DNA from 4 places in the Methylobacterium sp. CM6246 genome. Region 3 is predicted to be linked to each of the others. Evidence: riboswitches for the same ligand, from Rfam matches in the RefSeq annotation. Region 3 holds a riboswitch; each other region holds the start of a gene.

Evidence for each region. A riboswitch is a leader RNA that binds a small molecule or an ion and turns the genes downstream of it on or off. The one in region 3 is predicted to bind cobalamin.
Region 1: linked by a shared signal. The riboswitch ahead of ACYQPG_RS22775 (TonB-dependent receptor) and the one ahead of ACYQPG_RS31415 (TonB-dependent siderophore receptor) in region 3 are both predicted to bind cobalamin.
Region 2: linked by a shared signal. The riboswitch ahead of ACYQPG_RS09790 (CbtB domain-containing protein) and the one ahead of ACYQPG_RS31415 (TonB-dependent siderophore receptor) in region 3 are both predicted to bind cobalamin.
Region 4: linked by a shared signal. The riboswitch ahead of ACYQPG_RS18890 (TonB-dependent receptor) and the one ahead of ACYQPG_RS31415 (TonB-dependent siderophore receptor) in region 3 are both predicted to bind cobalamin.

Annotation. Positions count from the first base shown of each region.
Region 1 covers NZ_JBTXKY010000001.1:4,706,204-4,713,994, forward strand. Annotated here, with positions in the region: gene ACYQPG_RS22765 (oxidoreductase) at 1-943, shown strand, start outside; gene ACYQPG_RS22770 (PepSY domain-containing protein) at 1,110-2,570, opposite strand; gene ACYQPG_RS22775 (TonB-dependent receptor) at 2,567-4,750, opposite strand; cobalamin riboswitch at 5,043-5,238, opposite strand; gene ACYQPG_RS22780 (HigA family addiction module antitoxin) at 5,500-5,859, shown strand; gene ACYQPG_RS22785 (HigA family addiction module antitoxin) at 6,403-6,897, shown strand; gene ACYQPG_RS22790 (NUDIX hydrolase) at 7,385-7,791, shown strand, end outside.
Region 2 covers NZ_JBTXKY010000001.1:1,969,882-1,977,672, reverse strand. Annotated here, with positions in the region: gene ACYQPG_RS09800 (coagulation factor 5 8 type domain-containing protein) at 1-122, opposite strand, end outside; gene ACYQPG_RS09795 (DUF4424 domain-containing protein) at 246-1,268, opposite strand; cobalamin riboswitch at 1,497-1,691, shown strand; gene ACYQPG_RS09790 (CbtB domain-containing protein) at 1,726-1,908, shown strand; gene ACYQPG_RS09785 (CbtA family protein) at 1,925-2,674, shown strand; gene ACYQPG_RS09780 (DUF1636 family protein) at 2,682-3,080, shown strand; gene cobW (cobalamin biosynthesis protein CobW) at 3,077-4,111, shown strand; gene cobN (cobaltochelatase subunit CobN) at 4,184-7,660, shown strand; gene cobG (precorrin-3B synthase) at 7,657-7,791, shown strand, end outside.
Region 3 covers NZ_JBTXKY010000003.1:243,889-251,679, reverse strand. Annotated here, with positions in the region: gene ACYQPG_RS31445 (DUF2157 domain-containing protein) at 1-268, shown strand, start outside; gene ACYQPG_RS31440 (GDYXXLXY domain-containing protein) at 265-927, shown strand; gene ACYQPG_RS31435 (winged helix-turn-helix transcriptional regulator) at 1,098-1,475, opposite strand; gene ACYQPG_RS31430 (alpha/beta fold hydrolase) at 1,607-2,485, shown strand; gene ACYQPG_RS31425 (hypothetical protein) at 2,616-2,750, shown strand; gene ACYQPG_RS31420 (hypothetical protein) at 2,803-3,096, opposite strand; cobalamin riboswitch at 3,738-3,946, shown strand; gene ACYQPG_RS31415 (TonB-dependent siderophore receptor) at 4,000-6,165, shown strand; gene ACYQPG_RS31410 (DUF1624 domain-containing protein) at 6,192-7,346, shown strand; gene ACYQPG_RS31405 (8'-apo-carotenoid 13,14-cleaving dioxygenase) at 7,666-7,791, opposite strand, start outside.
Region 4 covers NZ_JBTXKY010000001.1:3,883,800-3,891,590, forward strand. Annotated here, with positions in the region: gene ACYQPG_RS18880 (serine hydrolase domain-containing protein) at 1-267, opposite strand, end outside; gene ACYQPG_RS18885 (DMT family transporter) at 600-926, shown strand; gene ACYQPG_RS18890 (TonB-dependent receptor) at 974-2,998, opposite strand; cobalamin riboswitch at 3,239-3,436, opposite strand; gene ACYQPG_RS18895 (cell wall hydrolase) at 3,854-4,444, shown strand; gene ACYQPG_RS18900 (hypothetical protein) at 4,947-5,252, shown strand; partial or broken gene ACYQPG_RS18905 (transglycosylase SLT domain-containing protein) at 5,609-6,155, opposite strand; gene ACYQPG_RS18910 (hypothetical protein) at 6,115-6,612, opposite strand; gene ACYQPG_RS18915 (hypothetical protein) at 6,700-6,909, shown strand; gene ACYQPG_RS18920 (hypothetical protein) at 7,060-7,398, shown strand; gene ACYQPG_RS18925 (hypothetical protein) at 7,395-7,589, shown strand; gene ACYQPG_RS18930 (hypothetical protein) at 7,597-7,791, shown strand, end outside.

The sequences.
Region 1 (7,791 bases), on a different contig from region 3:
CGTCATCGCCGATCCCGGTGCGGTCGCCGCCTCGGACAGCGTCGATCTCGTGGTCATCGCATCCCCCAATGACACGCACGCGCCCCTGGCTCGGATCGCCCTGGCGGCCGGCAAGCACGTCGTCATCGACAAGCCCTTCACCCTCGACCTCGCCGAGGCGCGCAGCCTGGTCGCGCTGGCGCGCCGCCATGGCCGGAGGCTGTCGGTGTTCCACAACCGGCGCTGGGACAGCGACTTCCTCAGCGTCCGAACCGCCATCGCGGACGGGGTCATCGGCAAGGTCCGGCATTTCGAATCGCATTTCGACCGGTTCCGCCCCGGCGTCCGTGACCGGTGGCGGGAGGGGGCCGGACCGGGAAGCGGGATCTGGTACGATCTCGGCCCGCACCTCGTCGACCAGGCGCTCCAGCTCTTCGGTCTGCCGGACCGGGTGACCGCGAACCTGGCTCGGCTGCGCAAAGGTGCGCTGTCCGACGATTGGGCCCACGTGGTGCTGGACTATCCGGACGTGCGCGTGGTCCTGCACGCCAGCATGGTGGTCGCCGGTGGATCGCCCCGTTTCGTCGTCCACGGCGAGGGCGGCAGCCTCGTCAAGCAACACCTCGACGGACAGGAGCAGCAGCTTCTCGCCGGCATGGCTCCGGGCGCCCCGGGTTGGGGCCAGGATCCGGACGGGATCGCGGTCCATGACGGGCGCGGCAGCGTGAGGCGCCTGCCCGCATTGGCCGGGGACCAGCGCCGGTTCTACCAAGACGTGGCTCACGGGATCTCCCGGGGCGCCGCCGACCATACGCCGGCGCTGGAGGCCCTCCAGGTGATGGCCTGCATCGACGCGGCTTTGACCTCGGCGCGGACCGGGACGACGGTGGCGCTGCCGCTCGTGCCGGAGGAGCGATCCGCGTCCCAGTTCGCGGAGGATGACCTGGCATCGCCACACGTCTGAGGTCGAAGGGCGCAGGCGAACGCAAGTCGCGGCGGTTCACCTGGACGCGGTTCTTCGAGGCGGCAGAGCGTTAGGCAGCCGTCCACCGAGCAACCGCCCCGTCATCCAGGCTCCGCTCCGCGGCCCTGGACTGCCGGGGCGGTTGCCAAGAGCTGCCCCATTCCGCTCAGCGAGCCCGCGTCGAAACAGTCCGGCCGAGGCGCCGCCAGCCCGCGACGATCCCGGTGACCGCGATCCCGGCGGCGAGCAGGTTCAGGAGCCACTGCGCCGCGTCGCGCAGGGCGGCCCGTCCGCTCAGAAACGGGAAGTCGAGGCGGTGGGGCGCATCGAACAGCCAACGGTTGATGCGACCCGAGCGGTCGAGGCGCTGCAGGATGGTGCCGTCGCGCGGGTCGATATGGAGCCAGGTTGCGTCCGGATCGTCGAAGCGCAGGCGCAGAACCGGCAGGGGACGCGGGTCCACCCCATGCGGATACCAGTAGGCATCGTACGCCCCGAGCAGGCCCGCTGCCCGTAGATGTCCCATGGGGATCGCGTCCGCGGCGGCGGCGGCCAGGGCCGCCGCGTCCGGACCGGGGCCGCCGTCCGGTGCGACAGCGCGGGGGCCGTCCACAGCCTCGGCGACCACCCACCAGCGACCGCCGACCGTGGTGAAGCGCAGCGACCGGGTGTCCGGGCCGGCGAGATCGCGCAGCCGCCCGACATCGAGCCCGAGCGGTCCCGGCGTTCCAGCGTAGGCGCTGCGCAGCGCGGTCGGCGGCGCGCTCGATGCGAACCAGCGGTTCGGGTTCATGGAGATCCAGCCGCTCAGGATGAACGCCCCGAGCCCCAGCCCGCCCGCCAAGCCGAACAGGTGGTGCCAGCGCGCCAGCCCGCGATAGGGCGTGACGGCGCCGTGCGCATAGCGGCGGCGCAGGCGCAGGCGCCAGATCCCGACGACCAAGCCGCTGACCGCCCCGAGGGCGGCGAATCCGGAGAGCCAGAGCAGCACCGCACGCCACAGCTCCGCCCGGGCGCGCAGCGGCGTCAGGTAGATCCAGTGCGGCACCGAACCGAGCCTGTTCCAGGCCCGCTCGAACCGGGTCGTGTCGAGGGCGATCTCCCCGGTTACCGCGGAGACGTAGAGCTCGGTCGCCTCCGGGTCTTCGAAGACGACCTTGTGGAACGGCCGGAGCGGGTCGTAGCGAGCGGTCACGGTCCACTGGTCCCGCTCGACCGGATCGACGCGGGCATCCGGCCGATCCCCGGCGGTGAGCCGCAAGGCCGCCTCCGCATCGACCGGGCCGAGCCGCGCACCGGTACGGCCCGAGACGGTCACCCGCGCTCCGTCGCGGCCTGTGATCCGGTAGACCGGCTCATCGCCGCGCATCTCCAGGGCGAACGCCGCCGGCACGCTCGCGAGGCCGCCGGCGGCGAGGGCCGTGTCCGGTGAGGCCGCGACGGTCTCCCAGTCGATCGGGGCGAGGCGCGCGAGGCGCTCGGCCGCTGTGAGTGCCGGGAACGGCACGTAGAGCATCACCAGTCCGGAGCCGATCCACAGGGCGAAGAACAGGGCCGTGGCGATCCCGGCCCAGCGGTGGACCAGCAGCAGCCAGCGACGCGCGGCTTTGCCGACCCGCTGCCTCACCAAGTCACCGTGTAGGCGACTTCCATCGAGCGCGGCCGGCCGAGCAGCCAGTTGGTGCCGACCCCGTTCACGGCGTTGCCGCTGATCGCGTAGACCTTGTCGAACAGGTTGTAGACCCGCAGGCTCAGGCGCGAATCCGCCGTCACCTGATGGTCGAGCACGAGGTTGACGAGGTGGTAGGCCGGGCGCCGGGCCGTGTTGGAGAAGTCGCTGTAGACCTGGCCGACGTTCTGGAGCCCCACGCGTGCCGTCCAGGCGCGGGCAAAGTCCCAGGTCAGCCAGAGATTGGCGACCCGCTCGGGCACGTCGATCGGCTGGTTGCCGGCATACGAGACGGTCGCGCCGTTCACGCTCTGATTGAACGTATCGTATTGCGCGTGCAGGAGCGCGAGGTTGCCGTCCAGCCGCCAGCCCGGGGCGAGGTGCCAGCCAAGCGCCAGCTCGAAGCCCTGCGAGGATTGCTGGCCGACCTGGGTCGACACGGTCGGCTGACCCGGCACGGTCGAGATCAGGTTGTCCTTGACGATCCGGTATCCGGCAACCGTCCATTCCAGTGCGCCGTCGAATGCGAGGCCCTTGGCGCCGATTTCAACCTGCGTGCCGGTGGCGAGCTGGAACCCTGAGAGCGACTGCGTCAGGGTGATGAGGCTGTTCACCGGGTCGGTCGCGAAGCTGTACTGGGCGTAGAGCGCGCTGTCCGGCGTCGGGTTGTAGACCAGCCCGAACCGGTAGCCGAGCGCCTGATAGGTTTTCTCGAACTGCGATCCGCTCTGCAAATCCTCGCGACGGAGCGTCGGCACGTCCAGGCGCACGCCGGTGAGGAACGAGAGCTTGTCCGACAGGATCACCCGGTCCTCGGCGAAGACCGAGGCCTGGCTGGTCTGTGTCGCGTAGGCCGGCTGCGCCCGCCCGTTCTGCGGGAAGTATCCTGGATCATAGCCTATCAGCGGCACGCTGGTGGTCTGGTCGAAGGTGAAATTGTTCGTGTGGCGGAAGTCGATGTGGTTCACGTCGAACCCGACCGCGAACGCGTTCGGCAGGCCGAACAGGTTGCCCTTGACGCTCGCGTCCAGGCGATTCCCGACCTGTTCCTGGCTGTGGTAGATCTCGGTGTAGCTGCCCCGGTCGACCAGCCCGGTGCCGCGGTTGTAGGTGTATTGCTCGGTATCGAGCCAATGCCGCCGGCTGGTGAGCCGATAGGCCGTATTGCGCACGATGATGTCGTCCGAGGGCGTCCACTCGGTCTTGAACTGGGTCCAGTTATCCGACCAGGTAATCTTCGCGTCGCGGACGTTGTAGTTGTTGAACCGGATCAGGTCCGGGATCCTACCCTCGACCAGGGGCGTGCCCCAGTAGCGCGCCGGCTCCTGGTAGCCGAGGTCGTGGCTCACCGTGACGGCGAGGTCCGGGCTCGGCTGGAACAGCAGGGCGGCCGAGACGGCGAGGTTGCGGAAATCGCCCTCCGGCCGGATCCAGCCATCCGCGCGGTTGCCGCTGACGTTGAGGCGGTACGCGAAGGTGTCGCCGAATTCCTCGCGCCCGAGCGCCCCGCCCGAATCCAGCGCCAGCCGCGCGACGCCGTCGGTGCCGATCACCGCGCGCGCGGTGTTGATCGGCACGAAGACCGGCTTCTTCGGCACCACGTTGATCACGCCGCCGATGGCGCCGTCGCCGTAGAGCACCGAGGACGGGCCGCGCAGCACCTCGATACGCTCGACGTTCCAGGTGTCGAACGGGAACGTGACCGTGTTGGCCCCGACATAGAAGCGTGTGCCGTCGTAGAGCTGCTGGATCGAGTTCGGGCCCGCGAAACCGCGCGACGTGAAGGCGCCGTTGCCGTTGCCCGGCGCCGCGATCGTGGTGATGCCGGTGGCGTCCTGGGTCACGGCTTCGGCGATCGTGTCCTGGCCGCGCAGCCGTGCGCTCTCGCCCGACACGATATCGACGCTCGCCGGCGTCTCCAGCGGCGTCAGCCCGAGCCGGCTCGCGGTCCGGTCGGGCGTGCGCAGGTTCAGCCCGGTCGGTGCAGCGCGGGTCAGGCTGACGCCGCCCTCCCCCTCGACGGAGAGCTGATCGAGGGTCACGGTTTCCTGGGCTGCGGCCGGGCTTGCCAGGAGCGTGAGCATGGCACCGCAGAGCGGTCTACGCCGGCTGCGACGAGGAAGTTTGGATCGCGACATGGTGAGGATAGGTCCGAGCGCGGCGGCCGCCGGTTCAGATGCCCTAATAGCAATGTAATAACATTACAATTGCGGATGCGTGTCTGATCCGGTCCGGTCCACGCGCGGCGGCCCGGGTGAAGGATCGGGCCGCGTGCAAACGCGGCCGGGATCGGCACGACAAGGGAAAGCATCGGGAACCGGGACGCGGGCGCGCTTGCTGTGGCACGTCACCGCGAACGAGGCCTCGCCGACCGCGCTCGCGCACGGCCGTCTCGACACCCGCCAGGACACCCCGCCTGACGCGTTTCGCGTGTGACCACGGCTGACGGCAGGTCTCCTGGCTCGCGGGTCGCCGCCCTCGCACCGTCTTCCCGGGCTTGAGACCCAGTGACGTGGTGGTGAAGGACTCGCCGCTCACAGTTGCGGGGACAGCCGCGGTTTCAGGGCAGGCCCCTCACCGCGTTCCCTTTTGATCCCCGAGGGGAACCGTCGCCGACTAGCGTGGCTGTATGCCGGTGGAACGTCAAGCGTGTGGATATCCGGCCCCCTGCGTGGGCGGCCTGCGATCAGGCGCACGATCGCCTCGCGCGATGCAAATTAAAATCTACTTATTTTACTTTTAGACAACTCAGGAACTTTTTTTGAGCTGTCACGTAAGATTTGCGAGCCGAAATCGGAGGTGTTTTAAGACGGAGCATCGGCTAAAATAGTGGTTTTCGTTCTATCGCTTATTCGCCAAATTTGCAAAACCTGGTAGGAGAATCATTATGAATTCATCCTATGTATTAGGGAATCCCTGTCATCCTGGCGGGTTTGTTCGCCGCAATATCCTTGAGCCGCGTAACCTAACTGTCATGGCTGCGGCCAGCCTGCTCAACGTGACGCGCCAAACGCTGTCCGACTTCTTGAACGAGAAGATCGCTCTTACGGCCGAACTGGCTCTGCGGGTCGAGAAGGTGTTCGGGGCCCGCATGGAGATGCTGATGGAGATGCAGACCCACTACGATATCTCGCGCGCGCGGAAACTCGAACAGAAGGTCGAGAGGGAACTCGCGGGCCGGACCGGCGTCCAGACCCCGACCGAAAGGCCTCAGGTAATCGTCAAGCGCGTCTTCGCGTTTGGGTGAGCTCAATTCGTGGCGACCGGTTCTCCGGGATGCCGGAACGTTACCGGATCTCCCCTGAGCGACGCGGGGTGAACGCGCATTGGTCGGGCTTCCACGCCTTGTCGTCGCTTCTTGGCCGGGACGCACCGCTTTGCGACGCATGATGGACGGCTCCTGAAAACACCTCGGCGCGTTTCCGCGCGGGACCGGGTGACGATCGCAGGGGGACCAGTCCCCATGCCTTGATATCGTTCGTCGTCACGGGCCAAGGCGATCGGCATTCTCCAGATCGGACAGTACCGCGCACGCGACCCTGATCGTGTTTCATCGGAGACATTTGCTCAGGCTGTATCGCGATCAAAATTATCATGCATATTTCTGAAGTTTTGCAGATTAATACAGTCAAATTCTCGATTTATTCGAAATAAATTTGTAAATCTGGATGAGATTGACATGCTGCAATCCGGTTGATATCGGCGATTTGATCGGATCTGCAAGACAATAAAATATATAACCGGCAAAATAAAGTAAGACTGTGGGTGGCTGAGGTAGTCGGCGATTCTGATGTTGCTGATGGAGCGCTGCTTGCGCCCATGTGCCCGTGAGGTCTGCCGCAGTTCCGATCAGTCGATCAAAACGCTCATCCGAAAACGATTGTGTCAATCGACGAAGGAGTCCCAGGTGAACGCTGTCCATCAACCGGCAAATCCGTGTCATCCCGGTCTGTTTGTTCGCCGCAAGGTCTTCGAGCCGCGCAACCTGACCATCATGGAGGCTGCCGGTCTTCTGGGCGTCACGCGTCACGCGCTCACCGACTTTCTCACCGAGAAGACCCCTTTGACTGCCGACCTGGCTTTCCAGATCGAGCAGGCGTTCGGGTACAGCATGGAAATGATGATGGAGATGCAGAAGCAGTTCGACATCGCCGCCGTGCGCAGGCGCGAGCGGAATGTTCGAAACGAGTCAATGTCCAAGGCCTGGTCCCAGGTCGCCGCGACACGGCTCCAGGTTGCGCAGACACGGGCTCATACGTCCGAACGGAAGCACGCCTTCGCGTAACGTTCGCACCTATCGGATCTCGGCTCGAGCGATCGCCGCCGAAGTCGGAGGCGGGTTCGGCATACGTGAGCGCGTTAAATCAAGGCTTTAGAACTGCTCCCGATGGCAACGTGTTCGGGAGCAGATCTAGGGATCATGGAGACCGAAGCTGTCGCAGCCGAGGGCGGGACTGTATGCTCGCCCTGCAAAGCCTCCACTTGTTCGACAGAATAGTCCGAGCAGCCGATAGGCCCGGGTAGGCCCGGAGGGGGTCCAAGGGCTCGCGACGCCCGCTGCGTCGGCGTTCGATGAAGCAGCGGTGAAATAGAACACCCGCTCGACGAAGCTTTCGGCACGTTGGACCCATCTGGTAGAGTGTACGGCCGACAACGAGGCGTTGCGCGCCGCCGCCGGGAGCCACGGACCCTGCACCCCGGGCCGTTGTCGGTTTACGAGCCGCAGCATACCAGGCCGCATGAATGTTTGGCGCCCCCCACCAGAGATTCGCGTGAAGGCGCTGGGCTTGCCCTGGCGCGGGCGCCAGCTGTTCGTCGCCGAGGTCTATACCGACGACGGGCGCCTCAAGGGCGTGCGGCAGCTCGGGGGCAGCGTCGAATTCGTTGAGCCGGCCGAGGCGGCGCTCGTTCGGGAATTCCGGGACGAGCTTGGTCCCACGGTGCGGATCCTCGGCGTCCCGTTCGTGACGGAGAACCTCTACACCCACGAGGGCAGCCCGGGCCACGAGGTGCTGTTTCTGTTCCCGGTTGGCCTGCCGCCGGGCCCGCTCGATACGCGGGAATGCGTCGTCTTCCACGAGGATTGCGGCACGCCGTGCGTCGCCCGCTGGTACGATCTGGACGTCCTCGATCGCGACGGCGGTCCCGCGTTGTACCCGGTCGGACTGAAGGCGCGGCT
Region 2 (7,791 bases), on a different contig from region 3:
ACCGGGAAGCGGCCGCCGAGGTCGAGGTCCAGCCAGGTCCTATCCGCCTCGACGACCCGCTGCGGGGCGCGGCCGGCCGCAAGATCGACGAGGGCGGATGTCGGGGCGTCTTCCGGGGCCATCGTGTCTCCGAGGCGGGCTGGACCAAATGCGCCGAGGTCGGGGCCGGAGGGCGCGCCCGGCGGTGCCCGTATCGAACCCGACGCGTCAAGCCCATGGGCGCACCGCGAGGGCGCCCGACTAGTTCATTCGCCCGTCTTGGTCTTGAGCAGCAGGATCTCGATATCGCGCTGCGGGACGAAGTCCCTCATCACCGTCTCATAGGTCGTCGGGCCGGTCTTCTTCACGTTGGCCCCGCAGAACGAGATCAGGGTCGTAGGATCCCCCTTGTCCACGACCAACTTGAACTGGCCGATCGGGCCGGCCCAGTTGCCGCCGGAGCTGATCACGTGGGAGAGGGACCGTTCGTAGGCCCGGAATGCCCGGCTGCCGTCGGCGCTCGACCGCCGGTACAGGGCCTGGGCCACCCGCTCGAAGGTCGGGTCCGTGCAATATCGGGTCGCGTAGTGCGCCTTCTGCGCCGGGTCGAGGTTCGGCCCGCCGTAGGACAGGCTCGCGAGACCGCCGAGGCTCGGGACGTAGCTCTGGCGCACCGCGATCTCGCGCCCGGCGGGAAAGACCTGCCGTCGCCAGAATTTCGACTTCAGTGTCCAGAGCGGGGCATCCGCGATCGTCCCGTCCTTGTGCTCCTGCCGCTCCAGGATGCCGGCCGCGATCAGGTCGCGCCGCTGGCGCTCGCCGAGGCGGCGCAGGGCCGCTTCCGTCGCCGTGATGGTTGGCACGAGCGGGATCCCCAGCGCCTTGAGCCGAGCGGTGATCTCCACGGGCGGTGTATCGCTCCGCATCAGGAACGCCCGCTGCTCGACCTGCGATTCGACGGGCTCGCCATCGACCGCGGACTGGAACTTCAGGAAGTTGTCGTGCGCCGGATCGGGGAGCGAAACCAGCATCTCGGAGTCGCCGGTAATGTCGGGCATTGGGAACGCGATCGTGGTCTCGATGTCGGAATCGGTCAGGTTGCGGAACCGATAGTCGATCTGCACGGCCTGCTCGGAGAGGTACAGATCCTCGGCCGCGAGGGCGATCGTGTCGGCCTTTTCCAGGACGAGCCCCCCGGCGATGAGCGCGGCGGTGCTGTCGTCGGACCGGACCGGAAGGGACGTGGCCGCCAGGACGACGAGGGCCAGCGACAAGGTACGCATCGACATCAACGCTCAAGGGTTCGAGAATCGGACATGGGCCGGAATCGTCCACGCCGGCCGTTACACGGCGCCGGTGCCGCGGGCCAAGCGCCGACGGCGGTCGCGGCGCGTCGAAGTCCGCCCCCCAATGCGTTTCGACACTCACGGCCACCGCCCGACCCGCATATCCGTGCCGTACCCCAAGAGTCCGAAACGATTCCGCCGGGCCTCCGTTGTGCGAGAGCTGTCATGCGTCTACAACGATGGCGTGACGGTGCCCCGGAGACGGGGTGAAAAGGGAATGCGGTGAGGGGTACGAACCTCGAAACCGCGGCTGCCCCCGCAACTGTGAGCGGCGAGCGTCTGCCAGTAGGCCACCGGAGCGATCCGGGAAGGCGGCAGGCGCGCCGAGCCGCGAGCCAGGAGACCTGCCGTCACGATGAGATCCCGCAATGCCGCCGGTGGGGCGGCTGGAGACATGTTGATGACCACCTCGACCCTCGCCCCCATCGCCACCGGCACCCGCGCCGGAGAGCGTCCGGTTGCCGTCGCGCTCGCGGCCTTCCTGGGCCTCGGCCTCTTGTTCATGGCGGGCTTCTCGCCGGCGATCGCGCTGCACAACGCCGCGCACGATTTCCGGCATACCCAGAACTTCCCCTGCCACTGACGCCCCTGGCGCAGGGATGATCATCCGGCTTCTGTCGGCGGCCCTGGCCGCCGGCTTCCTCGCGGCCGTCGTCGTGACCGGCCTCGAGTTGACGCTGACGTCGCCGCTGATCGTGGCGGCCGAGCGCTATGAGACCAAGCAGACGCACCAGGCCGAGCGCAGGCTCCCGATCATGTCGGCTCAGGTCGTGCTGGCTCATGCGGGGCACGATCATGGCACACCGGACGCCGCACCCGAGTGGCAGCCCGGCGAGGGGTTGCCCCGGATGGCCTTCACCGCTCTGGCGACGCTCGTGGGCGGGGTCGGCTACGCCCTCCTGCTCGGTGCGGTGATCTTGGCCTGCGGCCGTGAGCCGACGCGGCAGGTCGGTGTCGCGTTCGCGATCGCGGGCTTCGCCAGCGTCGCTCTGGCCCCGGGCCTGGGATTGCCGCCGGAATTGCCGGGCAGCGAGGCGGCACCGCTCGCCGCCCGTCAGGCCTGGTGGGTGATGACCGCCGCCGCCACCGGGATGGGCCTGTACCTGATCACGGTCCGGCGCTCGCTGATCGCGATCCTGGGCGGCCTCGTGCTGATCGTGGCGCCGCACGTCGCCGGTGCGCCGCAGGCTGCGGAGGTGTCCTCGGAGCTTCCCGCGGCACTTGCGGCGCAGTTCGCGGCACGCTCGCTGGCGATCAGCTTCGTGTTCTGGATGCTGATCGGCCTCGGCTTCGGCTGGGCCTGGCAGGCTTTCGGCCGTGGAAACGCACGCGGGACGGTGCATGCCTGAGGCCGTCATGCCTGAGACCGTCCTTTACGTTTGTACGACCTGCCGCCGCCCGGGCGACGATCCGGACGGGCCCCGGGCCGGCGCGCGCCTGCTCGAGGCCCTGCGCGCGCGCAACACGTCCGGGCAGCTGCGGATCGAGGGGGTCGAGTGCCTGTCGGTGTGCAAGCGGCCCTGTTCCGTGGCGGTCGCGTCCGAGACCCGCTGGACCTACGTCTACGGCGATATGGACCCGTCCGAGTCGGCGGCGACCATCCTGGACGGGCTGGCCGCCTACGCGGCGACGCCGGACGGCATCGTGCCCTGGCGGGAGCGCCCTGCCGCATTCAAGACCGGCGTGATCGCCCGCATCCCGCCCTTTCCCGATCCCCGCCCGCTTCCGGCCGGCACCTTGGAGGCTGCGGAATGACCATCGTGACCAAGATCCCCTGCACCATCGTCACCGGCTTCCTGGGGGCCGGCAAGACGACGCTGGTCCGCCACGTCATCGAGAACGCCAAGGGCCGCCGCCTGGCGATCCTGGTCAACGAGTTCGGTGATGTCGGCTTCGACAAGTCGTTCCTGGTCGCCTGCGGCGTCGAGGGCTGCACCGAGGACTCCATCGTGGAGCTGCCGAACGGCTGCATCTGCTGCACGGTCGCCGACGACTTCGTTCCGGCGCTCGAGAGCCTGCTCGGTCGCGCCGAGCCGCCGGAGCACATCCTGATCGAGACCTCCGGCCTCGCCCTGCCGAAGCCGCTGGTCCAGGCGTTCCAGTGGCCGGCCATCCGCTCGCGGGTCACCGTCGACGGCGTCGTCGCCGTGGTGGACGGGCCGGCCGTGGCCGCGGGCGCCTTCGCGGAGGATCCCGAGGCCCTGGCCGCCCAGCGCGCCGCCGACACGGCGGTCGACCACGACAACCCGCTGGAGGAGGTGTTCGAGGACCAGCTCCTCTGTGCCGACCTCGTCGTGCTCAACAAGTCCGACCTGCTCGACGCCGAGACCCGCGCCCGGGTTCGCGCCGAGGTCGAGGCTCACCTGCCCCGCGCCGTGAAGGTGGTGGAGACCGAGAACGGCGCCATCGACCCGCTGGTGCTGCTCGGGCTCGGCGCCGCGGCCGAGGACGACCTCGACGCCCGCCCCTCGCATCACGGCGACGGCGAGGACCACGACCACGACGACTTCGAGACCGTAGCCCTGCCGATCCGCCCGGCCGTCACGGCCGGCAACCTCGCGGCCCGCGTCGAGAAGGCTGCCGAGGCCGCGGGTGTGCTGCGGATCAAGGGCTTCGCCGAGGTCGAGGGCAAGGCCATGCGCCTCGTGGTGCAGGGCGTCGGCCGGCGCGTGGCCCACCATTTCGACCGGCCCTGGCGGGCGGGCGAGAACCGGGACGGTCGCCTGGTGGTGATCGGCCTGAAGGGCTTCGACCAGGGCGCCGTCGCCGCGGCGCTCGCGGGATGATCGCGATCGCGCGCGCTCCCTCGCTGAGACGCTGCGCGCGCGCCCGATCTGGCGGGGCCTAGGAAGCGCGCCATGCATCTCGTCCGCATCGATACGGTCTCCCTCGACGAGGGCGAGGCGGCGGTGGATCTCGGGCAGGAGCCGGGCGACCTCGTCGTGCTCTCGTTCACCGACAGCGACCTCGCGGGCATCGGGCAGGCCCATGCCAGCGAGCCCGGGCTGCCGAGCCTGCGGCTCGCAAAGCTCGCCAAGCTCCGGCACCCGATGTCGGTGGATCTCTACGTCGAGCGCGTGGTCGCCCGCGCGAAGCTCGTCGTGATCCGCTGCCTCGGCGGGTTGGATTACTGGCGCTACGGCATCGAGCGCTGTGCCGCCGCGGCGCGGGCGCACGGTGTCGTGCTGGCGGTGCTGCCGGGCGACGACCGGCCGGACCCGCGCCTTGCCGGCTTCTCCACCGACCCGGATCTGGCCGAACAGCTCGACCGCTATTTTCGCGCCGGCGGCCCGGAGAACCTGCGGCGGATGCTGGGCCTCCTGGCCGTCCGGTTCGGCGCGGGAGGCACGGTCGAGCCGCCTCAGCCGCTGCCGCGGGGGTTTCCCTGGTGCCCGGGCTGTGGCGCGCTGCCCCTGGGTGTCGCCGTCGCGGCGGCCGAGACGGCGGTGCCGCTGGCCGACATGCGGGCAACCAAGGCGCCCTTGGCCCTGCTCCTGGTCTACCGCTCCGCGGTGCTGGGCGGCGACACCGCGCCGTTCGTTACCCTGGTCGCGGCCCTGCGCGCCCGCGGGATCGGCGTCTTGCCGATGGCGGTGTCGAGCCTGAAGGAGCCGGAGGCGGCCCGGGCGGTGGCCGAGGCCGTGCGCGCCCGCAAACCGGATCTGGTGATCGCCGCCACCGCCTTCTCGGCGCGGGAGGACGGGATCGATTTCGTCCTCGACGGCGCCGATTGCCCGGTGCTTCAGGCCTACACGGTCGGCTCGCCCCAGGCGGCCTGGGAAGCCTCGGCGCGCGGCCTCGGGGCTGCGGACCTCGCGATGCAGGTCGCCCTGCCGGAATTCGATGGCCGACTCTCCGGCTTTCCGATCTCGTTCAAGGAAGAGGCCGCCGAGGTCGCCGGCTTCGCCGAGCGCCGGGCGGTTCCGTATCCGGCCGGCATCGAAGCCTTGGCCGAACGGGCGGCGGGTTGGCTGCGTCTCGCCGCCCTCCCCCGGGCCGAGCGGCGGGTGGCCGTCGTCCTGTCCGATTATCCCGCCCGTGGCGGCCGGGCCGGCTTCGCGGTCGGCCTAGACACGCCCGAAAGCGCCCGCGCGATTTTCTCTGATCTTGCCGGGTCGGGTTACGCGACCGGTTTGCCGCCCGAGCCGGCTGCACTGATGCAGGCGCTCACCGAGGGCGAGGCGGGCTTCGCGGTACCGCTGGGGTATTATGTCGCTTGGCTCGCCGGATTGCCGGCGGCGCAGCGTGAAGCGCTGACGGCTGCCTGGGGCGAGCCAGCGGACGACCCGACGTGCCGCGGTGGTCTTTTCCGGTTCCGGATGGTCACGGCGGATGCGGCGGCCCCTCCGCTCACCGCAGCCGACCGGATACGCGCGCGGCCGATCGCATTGCCGGTCCCCTCTCCCGTGCGGGAGGGGGAGCACGTCGCATGTTTCGCGGGCCGGGGTGCAGACACCGACGCCTTTGGGATGGCGGGCGGACACATCGCGCTCTTCCTCCAACCCGACCGCGGCCGCGACCCGGATCGGAAGACCGGCTACCACGATCCGGAGCGCGTCCCGACCCACGCCTACTTGGCGTTCCACCTCGGGCTCCGGCAGCGTTTCGACGCGCTGGTGCAGCTCGGAACCCATGGCACCACCGAGTGGCTGCCAGGCAAGGCGGTGGCGCTCTCGCCGGATTGCTTCCCAGCGCTCTGCGTCGGCGGATTGCCGGTCATCTACCCGTTCATCGTCGACGATCCGGGCGAGGCCGCGCCGCTCAAGCGCCGGTTGGGCGGGATCGCCCTCGGCCATCTCACCCCCGATACCGAGGTGCACGCCCTCTCGCCGGAGGCCGCGCGCCTGCGCGAGCTGGTGGAGGAGTATTCCGCCGCCAGCGTGCTCGATCCGCGCCGGGCCGGACTGATCGCCACCGCGATCCTTGAGGATGCGGACGCCGCGGGGCTTCTGTCGGGCGCCGGGATCGGGCCGGACACGCCCATGGACGAGGCGCTCACCCGCCTCGACGCCCATCTCTGCGATCTTGGCGAGACGACGTTCCGCGACGGGCTTCACGTCTTCGGGCGCGCCCCGGCCGATGCACGGGAGACGGTCCTGGCGAGCGCCGCCGGCGAGCGGGCGGGCCTTCTGGCGGCCCTGGACGGCCGCTTCGTGCCCCCGGGCCCCGCGGGCTCGCCGTCCCGCGGCCGTGCCGACGTGCTGCCCACCGGGCGCAACCTCGCGACCCTCGACCCGCGGGCGATCCCGAGCCGCGCCGCAGCGCTGCTGGGCGAGAAGGCCGCCGCCTCCGTGGTGACGCGCTACCTCCAGGACGAGGGCGAGTACCCGGCCCGGATCGTCATGGATCTCTGGGCGTCGCCGACCCTGCGCACCGGAGGCGAGGACGTCGCCCACGCCCTGGCGCTGATGGGCGTCCGGCCGGTCTGGGACCATGCCAGCACACGGGTCACCGGCTTCGAGGTGCTGCCGCTGGCGATGCTCGACCGGCCGCGCATCGACGTGACGGTCCGCGTCTCGGGCGCGTTCCGCGACACCTTCCCGGATACGCTGGCGCTGCTCGATCGCGCCGCCCGTGCGGTGGCCGAACGGGACGAGGAGGATTGTGAGAATCCCCTGGCCGCCGCGCGCCGCCGTGGTGAGACGACCGCCCGGGTCTACGGTGCGGCACCGGGTCGCTACGGCGCCGGCACGGCCGCCACCGCCCTCGACGGCGCCTGGGACGTCCGGGCCGATCTCGGACGGGCTTACCTCGCGGCCAGCAGCCACGCCTACGGCGACCGCGAGGGGCCGGACGCGGAGTTCGGCGCCCGGATCGCGGCGGCGGACGCCTATCTGCACGCCTTCGACGTGGCCGAGCGCGACCTGTTCGACGGCGATGCCGCGGTGGACGCCATGGGCGGGTTCGCGGCCGCCGCCACGCTCCAGGGCGCCAGCCCCACCTTGTACAGCCTCGACGTCTCTGTTCCCGACCGCCCAAAGGCCCGCACCGCCCGGGAGGATGCAGCCCGGCTGATCGGTGGCCGCCTGGCAGACGCCCGCTGGATCGCGGGCCAGCTCCGCCACGGTTACCGCGGCGCGCAGGAATTGGCCCAGGGCCTCGACGCCGTGTTCGTGCTGGCCGCAGCGAGCGACGCCGTGACCGATGCCGGCTTCGACCGCCTCTACGCGGCCTGGATTGCCGATGCCGATGTCTTCGACCGCCTGCGTGCCGCCAACCCAGCCGCGACCCGGGCGATCCTGGAGCGGTTCGACGAGGCCCGCGACCGTGGCCTGTGGCACAGCCGGCGCAACGCGCTGCCGGCCGACGCGCTGATGCCGGAGGCCGCCGAATGAGCGCCTCCACCCATCGCAGGGTTCTGCCCCAGGCGCCCGCGCGCCGGGGCTGGTGCCCGGGGCTCAGCCGCCCGATGCCCACCGGCGACGGCCTGCTCGCCCGGGTGCATCCGCCGCTCGGGATCCTGACC
Region 3 (7,791 bases):
CGCAGGCCGGGAGGCTTCGACCTTCTGGACCATGTGGGGCGGCATCGTCCCGGCACTCATGCTCGTCGTGGCAGGCGACCTCGAAGACAGACGCGAGCTGTACGGCTGGGGGATGGCGCTCACCGCGGGCCTCACGATCGCCATGCTCGCCGCCTCCCGCAACCTCATCGCATTCTCGGGGAACCTGCTGCTCTGCGCCGTCCTCCTGAGCGTCGCGCTGGTGGCCTGCCGCTCGGCTGCCCGCCGCATCGCCGGGAGGGTCGCATGAAGAACCGGCTTCTCGGTCTCGCCTTCGCCGGCCTGCTGGCGATCCAAATCTCGCCATCGGCGATCCTGGCGTGGCAGCAGACGCAGCGGCTGAACGACGGGCGCCTGGTCCGATTGGCGGTCGAAACCCGAGACCCGCGAGACCTACTGCGCGGCGAGTACAGCGTGCTCGCCTACGAAATCGGTCGCCTTCAGGGGATCGGCGCCGGTACGACGCCGACTGGCTGCGACCTCGATGCCCACGAGACCTGCAGGCTCGAGGTCGGGCGAGACGTCTACATCCGGCTCTCGCCCGATGCCGACGGCGTGCACCGGGCGGATGAAGCGTCGTTCGAGGTCCCGGCCGGGGACGGTCCGTTCATCAAGGGCAGCCTAGGTTCCGCTTCGCTCGTGCGTCGAGGGGCTCCTCTCGGCACTCGGGCCAGGAGGGCCGGCGAGCCAACGGAGCCCGCCACCTGCCAGCTTTCGGTCTGTCTGACGGGTGTCGTGAACTACGGCATCGAGCGGTGGTACGGAGCGCAAGGCGTTCCGGCCAAACTCGATCGGACCGCACGCAGGGACGTTCTCGTCGAGGTGCGCGTGGCCGCGGACGGATCTGCGGTGATCGATGGCATCGCGGTAGCCGGTAAAGCCTTCGCCAGGACTGCCCGCCTCTGGTGAGGCTCCGCTTCCAGGATCTCTACGCGAGCTTCGGAGACTTCCTCCTCGGCGAGGTCCGGGGCAGCTTCGACGCGGGGTAGGTGCCGGGCACTCATCCCATGCCGGTCGGGCCGCGACCGGCCCATCCCGGCGACCGGGTCGATGTCGCCGCCCTGGCGCGACCCGAAGGATCACGACGCATCCGCGTTCCTGGCATCGTAGTCCCGCCTCGCCGCTTCGAGGTCGTCGAGATGCTTGATCGACCAGTCGTACACGGCCCCGAACGGAACCTGCAGCGTCCGTCCCAGCGGGGTGATCGAATACTCCACCGCGACTGGCGACGTGGCCAGGACCCGACGGGCGATGAGGCCATTGCGCTCGAGCCGTCGCAGCGCCTGCGCCAAGGCCTTGTGTGTGATGCCTTCCAGCCGACGCTTCATCTCGTTGAAGCGCGTAGGGTTGTCGCTGAGAATGGTTAGAATCATCACCGCCCATTTATTGGCGACCTGATCAAAGAAAGATCTTGCCGCGCAGTCGGCGAAGAAAACGTGATCGACGTCGGTCGCCAAGATATACTCCGATATACCTACGCACTAGCAGGTGCGTAATTGAGCGTAGCTATCCATCGTATATTTAGGGGCCAGCTTTGAAAAGCGATCGGCCGTGCATGTCGTGCGGCTCCAATGAATGGAAGCGGACGATGCCGACAGAACCGGACCTTTCACGGCGCAGCCTCCTCGGGTTCGCGCGCGGTGCGATTGCCATGGCGTCGTTGCCGGGCGCAGCGATCGCAGCGACGCCGTCGCCTGTAAAGCTATTTGCCACGGAGACCGGCAAGGGGCGCAACGTGATGTTGCTTCACGGTTGGACCGCGGACGGGGAGGACTGGAGCTGGCAGCTCCCCGTTCTGGAGGCCCGCTATCGCACCGTCACCGTCGACTTGCGCGGTCATGGTCGATCGGCGGTTCCGCCGTCCGGGCGCTATCTTCCTGCCGATTACGTCATGGATATCGAGGCGCTGATCGCAGGCAGGTACAAGGGCGAGCGGTGCATTCTGGTCGGCCATTCGATGGGCGGGCAGATCGCCGCCCGGCTGGCGGCCCGACGGCCCGACCTGATCGAGGCGGTGGTATCCATCGATGGATCCCTGGGCTTCGCGGAGGAAACCGCACCGCTGTTCCGCAAAGTCGCCCGCGACCTGCAAACCGGCGATCCTTCTATCGTCGCTCCGTCGCTATTCGAGAGCGTGTACGACACGGCGACGCCAGCTGCGCTCCGGCGCTGGCACGCTCGCCGCGTCCAAGGCATGCCGGCCCATGTCGTGCGGGAATCGTTCGGCCCGTTGTTCGTCGGATCCGATCAGGTCGGAACAGGCGCGCCAAGCGAGCGATTTCTGAGAACCGTCACGACGCCGTTCTACCACCTGTGTCGTGACCCGGCACAGGCTCGACGCATGCAGCCGTGGTTCTCCCACCCCGCTTCGAAGGTGGATTCCTGGGATCGTGCAGGGCACTGGATCATGCAGGATCGCCCGGACGAGGTGAATGCCGCGATCACGGCATGGATCGACGGAATCTGATCCAGGGCTGCGCAGTACGTGGTCGTTGCGTTCGGATGCAGAGAGCACCAGAAAGCTGATGCCCGTCTCGTCATTCCAGGGGCAGAAGGCGCGCCTTCGAACTGCAAGCAAGGTCCCTGGAACAGTAGACATGCTCGGACTCTACGACTGGGCGCAGTTCCATTTCCTGCGCTGGCGCTACCCGCCGCGACCCATGACCGGTCTCGGGGCGATACTCACGCCCGAGCAGCGGAAGCGCATCCTCGAGAGCAAGGCAGACGTTTGAGCCGATAGGATGGGGGATGGGCGCCGCGCATCCCGGCGGCGCCCGGTCCTTCTCAGTAGCCGACGTAGCCGCCGGCACCCTGGCCCGGACGTGCCACGCCGGAACCGGTGGCGGGCGGGGCGGCCTGCCGCGACGGCGCGACGACTTGCTGGTTCTTCGCCTGGCGGTTGGCCAGCGCCCGGCCGGCGGCGCAGCCCCCCATGGCGCCGATCACGCCGTGCCCGGCGTAGTGGCCGGCGATACCGCCGACGATCGCGCCCTTGATGCAGCCCTTCGCCTCGGCCGCCTGGCTGGCGACCATCAAGGTACCTGCCGCCAGAGCGGCCATTGCGACACGCGACATCATGATGTTCGTTTCCCGTGCGGCCTCATTACCGCGACAGCGATGTATGTATCGGCAGGCCGGATGTAAGACTACGTCAGACAAATTTAAGTGAATGCCGGCATCTTGAAGTTTGCATATTCCAGTTGTCGCCTGGAGCGGCAAATCACACGGCCGATCGCCGACGTGAACGATGCTTGAACGAGCTTCGATGGATCGCGCGGCGACTTCCGTTCGGCGCCTGACCATTCGGTCGATGCGGCTCCCCACCCGGCCGCGGGCGAACTACCGGTTTTTACCCGGATTCTGGTAATTTACCGGACGGCCGGTAAAAGCCGGTAATTCGGCTGCCCATCCACCATTCCGGGCAGTTCGCAGGCGCACCTCTTCCGATGTCGATTCCGGACGATCTAGCGGTCGAGTTCGGACGCTTGGTGCCTTCCGCGAAGGGTGGACAGCGGAAGTCGGGTCTACGCCCAGAAGCGGACCGTCGGCTTCGCGCCCATCCCGGTCATTCAGCCGGCTCGGACAAATTTTCGGAAGCGGACATCGACAGCGTCCCTTGAGCCGATCGCATAGGAACAGCCTTTGAGATCGTTCTGTCGCGCTACAGACACACTGCGACACAGAACCCATATCTCTTGTTGACGCGACCCAGCAACGCAGCTGATGGTGACGATGACGGTTCCCTTTGGGGATCAAAAGGGAACGCGGTGAGGATCAGTCCGTGAGGGTCGATCCGAAGCCGCGGCTGCCCCCGCAACTGTAAGCGGCGAGCCCTTCACCACCGACGTCACTGAGCCGCCTCGCTCGGGAAGACGGTGAAGGGCAACGACCCGCGAGCCAGGAGACCTGCCGTCAGTCGTGGTCACACGCGAAACGCGCTGGGCGGGGTGCCCCGGCGGGTGCGGAAGCATGCGCGTGCGTATGGCTTCGGCCTCGTTCGCGGTGACGTGCCACTGCCGTTGCCCGAGGCCGTCCGCTTTGTCCTGTTCCGCGTCGATCCCGATCCTGCCCGTGCTGGCGCTCGCCTGTGCGTTTCCCTCCCTTGCCAGCGCGCAGGCCGCACGGTCCGAAGAGGCCGCCGTGGTCCTCGACGCGCTCTCGGTCGAGGGTACCCTTACCGCCACGCCGACCTACCGGGTGCCGGAGCTCTACAGCGGCACCAAGACGATCACGCCCCGCTTCGACCTGCCGCAGCAGGTCGACGTGATCCCCCGGGAAGTCCTGATTGACACAGCCGCGACCCGCGTCGAGCGCGCGCTCGACTACGTGCCCGGGGTCGGAAAGCAGAACGATTTTGGCGCCCAGAACCTCGCCCTCTACTCCGTTCGGGGATTCGCAACCCAGGACATTTTCTTCAATGGCTTCAACATCGCCCGCGGCTACAATGGCGCCCCCGACACCCAGAACGTCCAGTCCATCGAGGTCCTGAAGGGCCCGGCCGGCGCCCTCTACGGTCGCAGCGATCCGGGCGGGACCGTCAACATCCTGACCAAGCAGCCCGTAGCCCGACCCTTCGTCGAGATGGGCACGCTATTCGGCAGCTTCGGCACAGCCCGCACCACGGTCGATGCCGGCGGCGCACTGAGCGAAGACGGCAGCGTGCTCTACCGCTTCAACGGCGTCCTCGCCCGCCAGGACAGCTTTCGCGACTTCGTCGGCGGCGACCGGGTGCTCTTGGCGCCCGTGGTGAGCTGGCAGGTCACGCCCGATACCAAGATTACGTTCGAGGCGCAGTACCTGCGCAACCGCCAGACCTTCGACCGGGGCACAGTCGCGGTGAACAACCGCCTCGGCCTCGTCCCGCGCTCGCGCTTCTTCGGCGAGCCGGGCGACGATTCCGTGTCCGAGAGCGCGCTCCTGCAGGTGCGGCTGGAGCACGCCTTAAACACCGACTGGCATTTGCGAGTTGCCACGCACCTCAACACCGGAAGCCTGACCGGCCTGCAGACCGGCGCGACCGGCATCCTCGACGACGGGCGTACGCTCTTGCGCGAGTTCCGCCGGCACGACTTCACCTGGGGCGTCGCCATCGGCCAGGCCGAACTCGTCGGGCGCTTCGAGACCGGGCCCATCGCTCACACCCTGCTGCTCGGCCTGGAGCACGAGCGCTACAACAGCACCGAGAACCTGCTGCGCTCGACCCCGCGCCTCGACCCCTTCGCCATAGACCTGTTCGACCCCATCTACGGGCAGGCCAAGCCTCCGTTCACGCGCCGCTACAGCGCCAGCGAGAACGTCGGCAACACGGCAATCTACCTCCAGGACCAGATCGCGCTCAGCCCGGAATGGAAGTTGCTGCTGGGCAACCGCACCGACTTCTACAACCAGACCTTCCGGGACAAGGTCGCGAACGAACGGACCGAGCAGGACCGCACCGGCTTCTCGCCCCGCGCCGGCCTCGTCTACCAGCCGCTGTCGTTCCTGGCGCTCTACGGCAACGTCGCCGCCTCGTTCCGCCCGAACACCGGCTTCGACAGCGCGTCGCGGCCCTTCGCGCCCGAGACCGGGTTCGCCTACGAGGTTGGGACCAAGCTCGACCTGTTCGACGGCCTCAGCGTGACGGCCGCCGCCTTCCACATCGAGAAGGAGAACGTGCTCACCACCGACCCGGCGGACTTCTTCTTCCAGATCGCCGCCGGGGCGGTGCGCAGCCAGGGCTTCGACGTCAGCCTGGTCGGGCAGGTCACGCCGGAGTTCCGGGTGATCGGCGGCTATGCCTTCATCGACGCGGCGGTCACCCGCGACGAGGTGCTTCGGGTCGGCTCGCCGCTGCTCAACATCCCGCGCCATAGCGGCTCGCTGCTCGGCATCTACGAGATCCAGGCGGGCGACTGGAACGGTTTTGGGATCGGCGGTGGGTTCCGGGCGGTCGGCTCGCGGCTCGGCGACACCGGCGTCGAGAGCTTCCGCTTGCCGGGTTACATCCTGACGGACGCGCTGGCCTACTACCGCTACGAGAACCTGCGCTTCGGGCTCAACGTCGACAACATATTCGACGCGACCTACTACGAGCGCTCCTACAACACCTTCTGGGTCGGCGTCGGCGAGCCTCGGCGGGTCACCGTGAGCATGACGGCACGGTTCTGATGAGGGTGCATCCCGGAACGTCCAAGGTGTCGGCGTGCGCACCGGCCGCGTCAGGCCGCATCGGCTCCATTGATGCCCTGCGCGGGCTGGTGATGGTGCTGATGCTCCTCGACCACCTGCGCGAGACCTGGTTCCTGCACGTGGCCGTGGCCGACCCCATCGACGCCCGAACCGCCCTGCCAGCCGTGGCCCTGGCTCGGCTCGTCGTCAGCCTGTGCGCGCCCATCTTCATCGCGCTGACCGGCGTTGCCGCATTCCTGTTCGGTACCCGGCACACGCTGGCCGAGACGCGGGCCTACCTGCTGAAGCGTGGCCTCGTGCTGATGGCGCTGGAGGTCCTCTACCTGTCGGAACTGTACTGGGGCGTGGCCAGTCCGACGCTGTGGCTGCAAGTCATCTGGTGCATCGGCGTCTGCATGATCGTCCTGGCGGCCCTGATCGGTCTGCCACGCCCGGCTCTGTTCGCGGTGGGGCTGTTGATCGTCTGCAGCCATAACCTCCTCGACCCTATCCACCTCCAGCCGGATCAACCGCTCTTCCCGGTCTGGGCGATGCTGCACCAACGCGACGTGATCGCGTTGCCGTTGGGTCTGGTCGCCAAGACGACCTATCCGGTGATCCCATGGATCGGCGTGATCGTGCTCGGCTATGCGATTGGCCCGTGGTTCCTGCCGAGCGTCGCGGAACGCACTCGCGAGCGCCGGTTCATGGCTCTCGGCTGCTTGATGCTCGTCGCGTTCGCGGTGCTGCGGCTGGTGAACGGCTACGGCGACAAGCCCTGGTTCGTGGTCGAAGGCGATGCGCTCCGGACCACGATGAGCTTCCTCGCGCTCACGAAGTATCCGCCATCGCTGCTGTTCCTGCTGCTGACGCTCGGGATCGGAGCGCTGCTCCTCGTCGCGCTGGAACGGATGCGCGAAGCTTCGGTCGTCGCGGCTTTGGCGGTGTTCGGCGGAGCGCCGTTGTTCTTCTACCTGCTCCACCTCACGATTCTGCGGCTCCTGTACCATGGCGCCGTCGCCATCTGGGGGACGACGCAGGGCGCCGTGTTCGGCGTCGCGAATTATGGCTGGGTGGTCCTCTGGTATGTCGGACTGATCGCGCCACTCTATTGGCCGACAGCATGGTTCTCGCGCGTCAAGGCGGCTCGACACGATATCGCATGGCTCAAGTATCTTTAGTTCTTTGAGCGTGATTGAAGCCGGGTGTCCCGTTCTTCGTCTGAGCATTCAAGTTATGGCTACGGCGACCCTGCGGTTGATCTCATTGCTCCGCGCGCGGGCGGCAAATTTCGGCATCAACCGATGCCGGCTCGCCGTCCCGGCCGGGACGGATCGCTTGCCGGAAACACAGCGACGAGCGCGCCACCCTGCTCGACGAGATCCTCCAGCCCTACGCAAATGAGCCGAACCACACCCGCTGCATCAGAGGGCGGCGAGGTGGGCTATCGCACGCTCTTGCACGTGAACGCGCGCCGGCGCCCCAAGAGCCCGGCAACAGTCACCCGGCGCAATGCTTTGGAAACCAGTTTCCGTGGAAGCCTGGTGGGATCCGATGCCCGAGGTGGACTGTAGCGACGGGCGGCGCCTCGAACGCGTGCGCGTCGAGGACGGTGAAATCCGTCGT
Region 4 (7,791 bases), on a different contig from region 3:
CGGGCTCGGCCGGAACGCCAGGTCGCGGGCCCGTTCGGGCGCCTGCACCACCCGGCTGGGGAACCAGGGGCCGATCGCGGACGGCTCGATGACCGCCAGGGCTGCCAGCGTGACCGGATTCGGGACGTTGATCAGTGCGGTGGCGGTCCAGGCGCAGCCCGCCGCCACGCCGCCGCCGGCCGCGGCGATCAGGCCCCAGCGCATGCCCCGCTGGCGGCCCGGACGGGGGCGGGCCGAAGCTTCCGGGATCGCGGGCGACGCAGTCATGGTGGATTGGTATCGCTCTGGATCGGCACTGTCGTGGCGCCGTCGATCGGGGCCTTGGCACGGGCGGCGACCATGATGAGGAGGCGTTAACGAAGGGCCAACCCGGTCGGACGTCGAATTCGGCGCTCAGCCGCGCGTGCCTAGTGCGGAGGATTCGAAAATCTTCATCGATTCGACGGAAAAGGGCTCCCGAACGCCGGCGGCACCTTATGGGAGGAGGCTGCCGCGCACAAACTGCAACCCACCGTCCTCCCCTGATCGTCCTTGCCGATCCGAAGAACCGATTTTCACTTGAGACTGGCTCCGCGCCTGCACAAAAGGTCTTCCGCGCGATGAACCCTTTCCTGATCCTCGGGCTCGCGATCGGCGCGGAGGTCACCGCCACCCTGGCGCTGAAGGCCGCCGACGGCCTGACCAAGCCGGGCCCCACCCTGATCGTGGCGGTCGGCTACGGCACCGCCCTATGGCTGATGTCGAGCAGCATGGACATGCTGCCGATCGGGGTGGTCTACGCGATCTGGTCCGGGGTCGGCATGATCGGCGCCGCACTCGGCGGCGCGTGGCTGTACGGCGAGGCGATCAGCCCGACCATGCTAGTGGGGATCGCGATCATCGCGGTGGGCGTGGCCATCCTGGCGTCCGGGCAGGGCCAGCACTGAGCCGGATCCCCTCCGGGCCCCGGGGTCGCGCTCAGAATCGGCCGCGCTCAGAACCGGCCCGCGATGGTGAGGCGCACGGCCGTGGGCTCGGCCGGGTGGAACACGCGGTCGGTCAGGCCCTCGGCGGGCTCCCCGGGCAGGCGCGAGACGTAGGCGTAGGTGATCTGGTCGGACTTGCTGTTGGTCAGGTTCAGCACGTCGAGGGAGACGCTGACCCCGTTCTCGAAGGCGTAGCCGACCCGGCCGTTGAACAGGGCGGTCGGGCGCGAGCGGATGGAATTGTCCTCGATCAGCGGGCGCGGCCCGAAATACCGGAACCGCAGGGAGCCGAACCAGCCGAGCGGCGCGCCGAAGGTGATGCCGGCCGACGCGATGGTGGTAGGCGCCTCCGGCACCCGGGTGCCGACCGGGTCGGAATCGGAGAACCGGGCGTTGGTGATCGTCAGATCGCCCTCCAGCGACAGGAACGGCGTCAGCGCGTAGCGGTTCGTCCACTCGACGCCGAAGCGCCGGGTCGGGCGGCTCGGCTCCGTGGTGCCGGTGTCGCCCTGGAACAGGTTTTCGGACGCGAAGTCGAGCCGGAACAAGGCGAGGCTGGTCTCCAGCCCGGCGATCGAGCGGTTGCGCAGCCCGACCTCGTAGCCGGTCGAGGGCACCAGGAACGGCGCGCGGCCGATGTTGAACAGGGGGCTTGCCGGATCGACCGTGGCAGTCACCCCGCGCACGTCGTTCGAGTGGAAGCCGCCGCCGTAATTCACGTAGAACTCGGTGTCGAACCACGGTCCGAGGGTCAGGCCGAGCTTAGGATTGACGATGCCGTCGCGGGCCCGGCCCGAATTGGCCGGCGTGTCCGAGGCGACGCGGGCATCATAGCCGTCGGCGCGGAAGCCGAGGCTGGTGCGCAGCCAGTCGGTCCAGCGCACCCGGTTGTCGAAATAGAAGGCCCCGCTCGTCTCCAGCACCCGATCGTCGAGCACGCCCGAGCGGTATTGCCGGTTCGTCGTGTTGAACAGCCCGACCCGGATGCTGTCGGTCCGGGTCTGCACGCCGACCTCGTTCTCCATCGGACGCCCGAACAACGCGCCCTGGAAGATGTGCAGCGCCTCGCCGCCGCCGATGATGCGCTGGTCGAGCTGGTGGAACTGGTCGCCCGCGACGGGGTCGTTGAGGACATAAGTGAAGTCGTTGAACAGGTTGAGCTGCGAGCGGATCACGTAGGCCGAGGCCCGGGTCACGCCTGTGTCGTCGGTGCTGCTGAAGCGGCCGGACAGCGAGAGGCGGCTCGTATCCCCGCCATCCGTGGGGTTGATCGTGCCGTATCGGCCGATCAGCCCCTGAGCGACGGCCCGCTCGGGGATCTGGTTGGTGGCGGTCCAGCGGCTGGCATAGGCCATGCCCGTGACCGAGAAGCCGTCGAGCGCCGTGCCCTGGCTGTAGCGGGCGACGGTGCTGATCTTGCGCAGGGCGTCCGGGACCACCCACGGACCGTCGTAGACCTGTGCGTCGGCCGCGACCAGGAGGTTGCCGTCCCCGATCGGGGTCGAGGCGATGGTGAGCGCGCGCTTGTAGCCGAAGCTGCCGATGGCGGTGAGCGCGAGGTTTTTCTGGACGGTGTCGAGATAGTCGATCCGCACCGAGCCGGCGGAGGCGAAATCGCCGTCGCGTACGAAGTACGGCCCCTTGTGGAACTCCACCGCGCCGACGAGTTCGGGGATCAGGAAGTTGATGTCGGCATAGCCCTGCCCGTGGGCGTGGGTGCGCATGTTGAGCGGCATGCCGTCCAGGAACAGGGCGATGTCGGTACCGTGGTCGAGGTTGAAGCCGCGCAGGAAGAACTGGTTGGCCTTCCCCTCCCCGCTATGCTGGGTGACGATCAGGCCCGGCACCGCCTCCAGCACCTCGCCGGGACGCGTCACCGGCCGGCTGTTGAGCTGGGCGCCCGTGATCACCCCCGCGCTGGCGGAAGCCACGGGCAGGAGCGGGCCGCCGATGCCGGTCACGCCGCTGACATAGCCCGCACTCGCGGCGGCACCGCCCCGCGGGGCCCCGGAAGGCTCTGCGGTGACCGAGATCTCGTCGAGCGTCGCCTCGGTGTCCTGGCTCGGCCGGGATCCGTCCCGGGCGGAGGCCGCCGGGGGCAGCAGCGCCAGGGCCGTCAGCACGGCCAGTTTCGAGAGCGTCAAGCGCGGCACAGGACGGGACACGGGACCTCGGGCGACGGCAGTGGCACGTCACCGCGAACGAGGCCGCGCCGACCGCGCTCGCGCGGGCGTCCCGGCACCCGCCAGGACACCCCGCCCAGCGCGTTTCGCGTGTGACCACGACTGACGGCAGGTCTCCTGGCTCACGGGTCGCCGCCCTCTCGTCGTCTTCCCGGGCGAGGCGGCCCAGTGACGTGGTGACGAGAAGGCTCACCGCTTACAGTTGCGGGGGCAGCCGCGGATTCGGGGAAGACCCCTCACCGCGTTCCCTTTTGATCCCCGAAGGGAACCGTCCCGGCCACCTTCGAGCCAAGGCTTGGGTCCCGTCAACGTCCCGGCACCGGTTGGCGGCGTGTGTGTCTATCGGATGACACCGGGCCCTCGGCCGGCTCTCGTTCCAGCCGAACGAGGCCGCCGACCGGGGGACTCGTCCCTCCGATCCCGGACGGCTCCGGGCGATGCTACGCTAATGGTATCGCGAAGCTTTTCCGCCCGGACCTGCGGCTCCCGCTGCGGCTCCGGTCCGTCCCGCGAGGGGCCGCGTTCCAGGGCTGTCCGTGGTCCGCCAGCGCGGGCCGACCGGCGTTCGGGGCGATCCACGCATGCCGGCCCGCCACATCCTCGCCGCGAACGTGCACACAAGCTTGGCGCGTACAACGATCGAGAGTGGCGACGCCGGGCAGGGCGATCGCCCTGCCCCGAGGCCGGAGGACGGAGCGCTGATGCATGCAGGGTAGCGAGAGGATCAAGACCGTTTCGGGGCTGGTCGCGCTGGCGCTCGCCGGCGGCCTCGGTGCGTGCAACACCGCGTCACCCCTGACCACAGGATCGATCCCCGGCCGCAAGCCGTCGATGGTGGTCACCGACGCCGAGCGCGACTGCCTCGGCCGGGCCATGTATTTCGAATCGAACCGCAGCGACGAATCCGGTCTGCTGGCCGTCGGCACCGTGGTCATGAACCGGATGGAGGCCGCGATCTTCCCGGGCGGCATCTGTGCGGTGGTCGGGCAGCCCGGGCAGTTCGCCCCCGGCGTCCTGACCAAGCCGATGCAGGACCGCGACCTCCAAAAGGTGGCGGATGCCGCCGACGCGGTGCTGGCGGGCGAGCGTCACCCGAAGGTCGGGAAGGCGATGTATTTCCACACGGCCGGCCACCACTTCCCGTACACGAACATGCACTACGTGGCCGTAGCCGGCGGCAATGCCTTCTACGAGAAGCGCAACTCCCGCGCCGCCAAGGCGGAAACGCCGGCGCCCGCCGCCCTGCCCCCGACGGTGTCGAGCTACGCGGCCGGCCCGGCTGCGCCGACGCGTTAGCGCTGCGCACAACGATCCGAACGGCCTTGCCGGATCCGGATCGCGCTTCCGGCGCGGGTCCCTCCCCTTGCCGCAAGCCTGCGCCCCGGCACCACCCGCTCGCAGCGCGTGTCCATCCCGCTGCGAGCGTGGCCGCCCGCGACCACGCGGGCCGGCGGAAGCCGCCGCAAGCCATACATCGGGACGCGGCTCCCGACAGGGACGCGGATCGACCGGCATAGAACGAGGCGGTGCTGTCGATCGCACCATCTTGACCGGTCATGGCAGATGAAGTGACATCGCGCGCGGCGGTAAATCTGTTGATTGGCTCCGTGACCCGCGGAGGCGAGATTTACATCGACGGGCGACGCCTTAGCTTGTCGGTTAGAACTACCCACGAATCACGGATCTGCCGCCGATGATTGCCCACAGGGTAGCGCTCGCTGGTGCGGTCCTCATTCTGAGCATCGCACCGGCAGCCTCTCAGTTGCGCCGCCCGATGACCTGTACGGAGGACGTCTCGGTGGGGCTCGACGCGGCCCCCGGCCCCGAGGGTGCAAAGCCTCAGCCGCACCGGGCGCGGACCTTCTCGTTGGTCTCCGGCGGCGGCTTGCTGACCGTCCTCTCCGCCGGGCGGTCCGACTATTACGAATGTCAGGTGGCGTCGCCGCGCTTGAATGAACGGACCCCGCGCAACGCGATCAAGTGCCAGAACGGCGTATATTTTCTTCTGATCGACCTAAACAAGCTGAACTTCGTCGAGGCGCAGCTCAATCCGGAGGATCGCGGCGAGATCAAGATGAGCTACGGAAGCTGCAAGATCCTCTGACTGCGCTCAATCCATCCGGATCAGGATGTAGGCCGAGACCGCGATGACCGCGATGGTCACCGCGAACAGCAGAAGCGTCCTGGCGAACGCGCCGTCGGGCGGGTCTGGTGCGTCGTTCATCATGCTCTCCCAGCCCCGGAAGGATGGTGGCGTTTGCCGTCTTGCTCAACGTATGAGCGGCCAATAGGCAGCATCCGCATAGAGTGGTCGGTAATCTGCGCTGTTGGCACTGAAGAAACCGTTCCTCGTCTGCATCTCTCGCCGCCTAGCCGGAAGGGACGTGGCATGCCTCGAGGGGATCGGCGCCGGCCACCGTGATCGAGCGTGCCCGCGGCCGCCCCCGGTCGAAGGGTGCATCACCGGTAGAACTGCGTCGCCGCCGGGGTCCATTGCCTGAATCCGGTCGCGACCATGTTGGCGACCACCCGGCAGATATACTGTTTCTGCGCCGCATTGTTGTTCGGCCCGGCATGGTAGCGCGCCACCGCCATCGTCCAGCTGCCCTCTCGCTTCTTGAACTCTTGGAGGAATTGGGTGGCGTACTGGACGTTCGCGAGCCGGTCGATCATGGCCTCGACCGAGCCGAGCTTGCCGCCGTGATAGAGGTGGTTGATCTGCATGCAGCCGAGGTCGATCGGGCGGATGCCCTTGCTGCGCGCTTCCGTGAAGCGAGCGATCACGTCCCGCGGCCCCGTTCCGAAATAGGCGGTTCCGGCGAAGCTCATGGCGTAGGGTTGAAGGGAGCCGCGCTTGCTGATCCTCGGTCAGGCCGACGGCGTAGAGCACGCCCAGCGGCACGCAGTAGCGGGCGGAGGCGCGCGCCATCTCGGCCTCGCAGACATTCGCCACTGCCGTGACAACGCTAGAGATAAATGCCGCTCTCACGAAGACGTACCACTTCATCCGTCCGTTCCCTTTTGCGTCTGTTGCCCGCTTGGCGCTGCTCGTCCTGCTGCTGTCTGGTGCCCTCGTTGCCCGCGCGGGCCCCGTCGTTGAACGATGGCGACGCGTGAAATTGTGAGCCGTCCGACGCGGTCGATGCCTCGGCTGAACGCGCCTGCCCGACGATGCCCCCGGCTTGGTAGCTGCCGTGGCTCAGGAGGTCGGTATGGATCGCCGTATGCTCGCGCAGCAGCGTGGCGGTCTCCGACTGCGAGGCGCGCGGATGGGTTAAAAACTGGCCATTGGAGAGCTGCACCTCCAGGGTGACGACCCCGAGATCGTCCGGCCGAAGCCGGATCTTGAGGACGCGCAGCGGCCCGTCCGGGACGCCGCCAGCCGTCGGATCGGCATGGGTCCGGCCTTGCACGGCGGCCGCGGTCGCGCTCTCGAGCTTCTCCCGGATGGCCGTCGCGATCATCGGCAGGGTTCGGCGGGCAAGCTCGTGGCGGTCCCGCTTCCGTCGCGCGATCCGGCCGACACTGCGGCATCCTCCGCATGCTCGCCGATGGAGGCGAGAACGGCCCGCTCGATCCAGGAGATCACCTGGCTTTGCGCAGGTGCGACGCCCATCGGCTTCTGGGGGGCGGCCGTGTCGAATGCCGTGGTCGTGCCGCGGATCCGGCTTCGACTGGACCAGCGGCTGAAGCTTCAGCGCCGCTGCGGCATTCAGGGCCAGCAGCGCGGACAGGGCGCCTGCAGGATCGAGAATCGTTGACATCAGGGCCGGGCGGCTTCGCACTCGCAGGCTCGGGCGCGGGCGCGCCACCCGCGACGTTGGGCTTGAAACGAACCGCACGGCCCAGCACCGCGACGCTCGCCCCGGCGCCGCGAAGGACCTTCGCGACGTCAGGCGGATCTCGCTTTGGTGGCCGCCGAGGTGATTCGTAGGAAGGATTGCCGGCTGGCAGTCGGGCGCTTCGCGGCGTTCGTAGGCGTCGCCGAGACCACGGTGCGCAACGCGATCTGCGAGGCCCGGAAGCTCGAGCTGCTGACCGTCGAGGAGCGTCAGATCACCGGCTTCCGCAGCGAGACCAAAATCGTGCGGATCGTCTCGCCCGAATGGACCGCCCGGCCACGGCTGGCCCAAAGGGAGAATGCCGCCGAGTCTCCCCCGTCCGGAGAGAAGGTCATCACCACCCTGCTTTTCGGGGGGAGAGGGTGCAAGTCCGCAAAGCGTATGTCCGCTGAGGCTGCAGATCTGTGAAAGACGAGGCCAGCGGGACCAAAACAGGGGCTGCCGACAACCGGCTGTCGACCTCGACCAATCAGGCCAACCGAGAATGCGCGCGCGTGGTGGAACAGGCCGAGCCATGCGGTGAGGATCTGCAGCCGTTCGGCGAGACGGACGAGAAAACAGGATTGAGAACGAAACAGTTCTCGCAGTCGACCCGTTGAGGACGCCATGACCTGCATCGCGCTCCTTATCGAAGCCCCTCAGGGGGTACGGTTCCTCGTCGCCGCCACACCGCGGGAGGCTGCGCTGAAGGCCGAGTCCGTTATTGCCGCCATCCCGCAAACCCAGTTGCCCGTTCCAGCTTGGGTTGCGGGAGCTAGCTCTGGCACGGCCGATCGCCTGATGAACTACCTGGCCGACGTG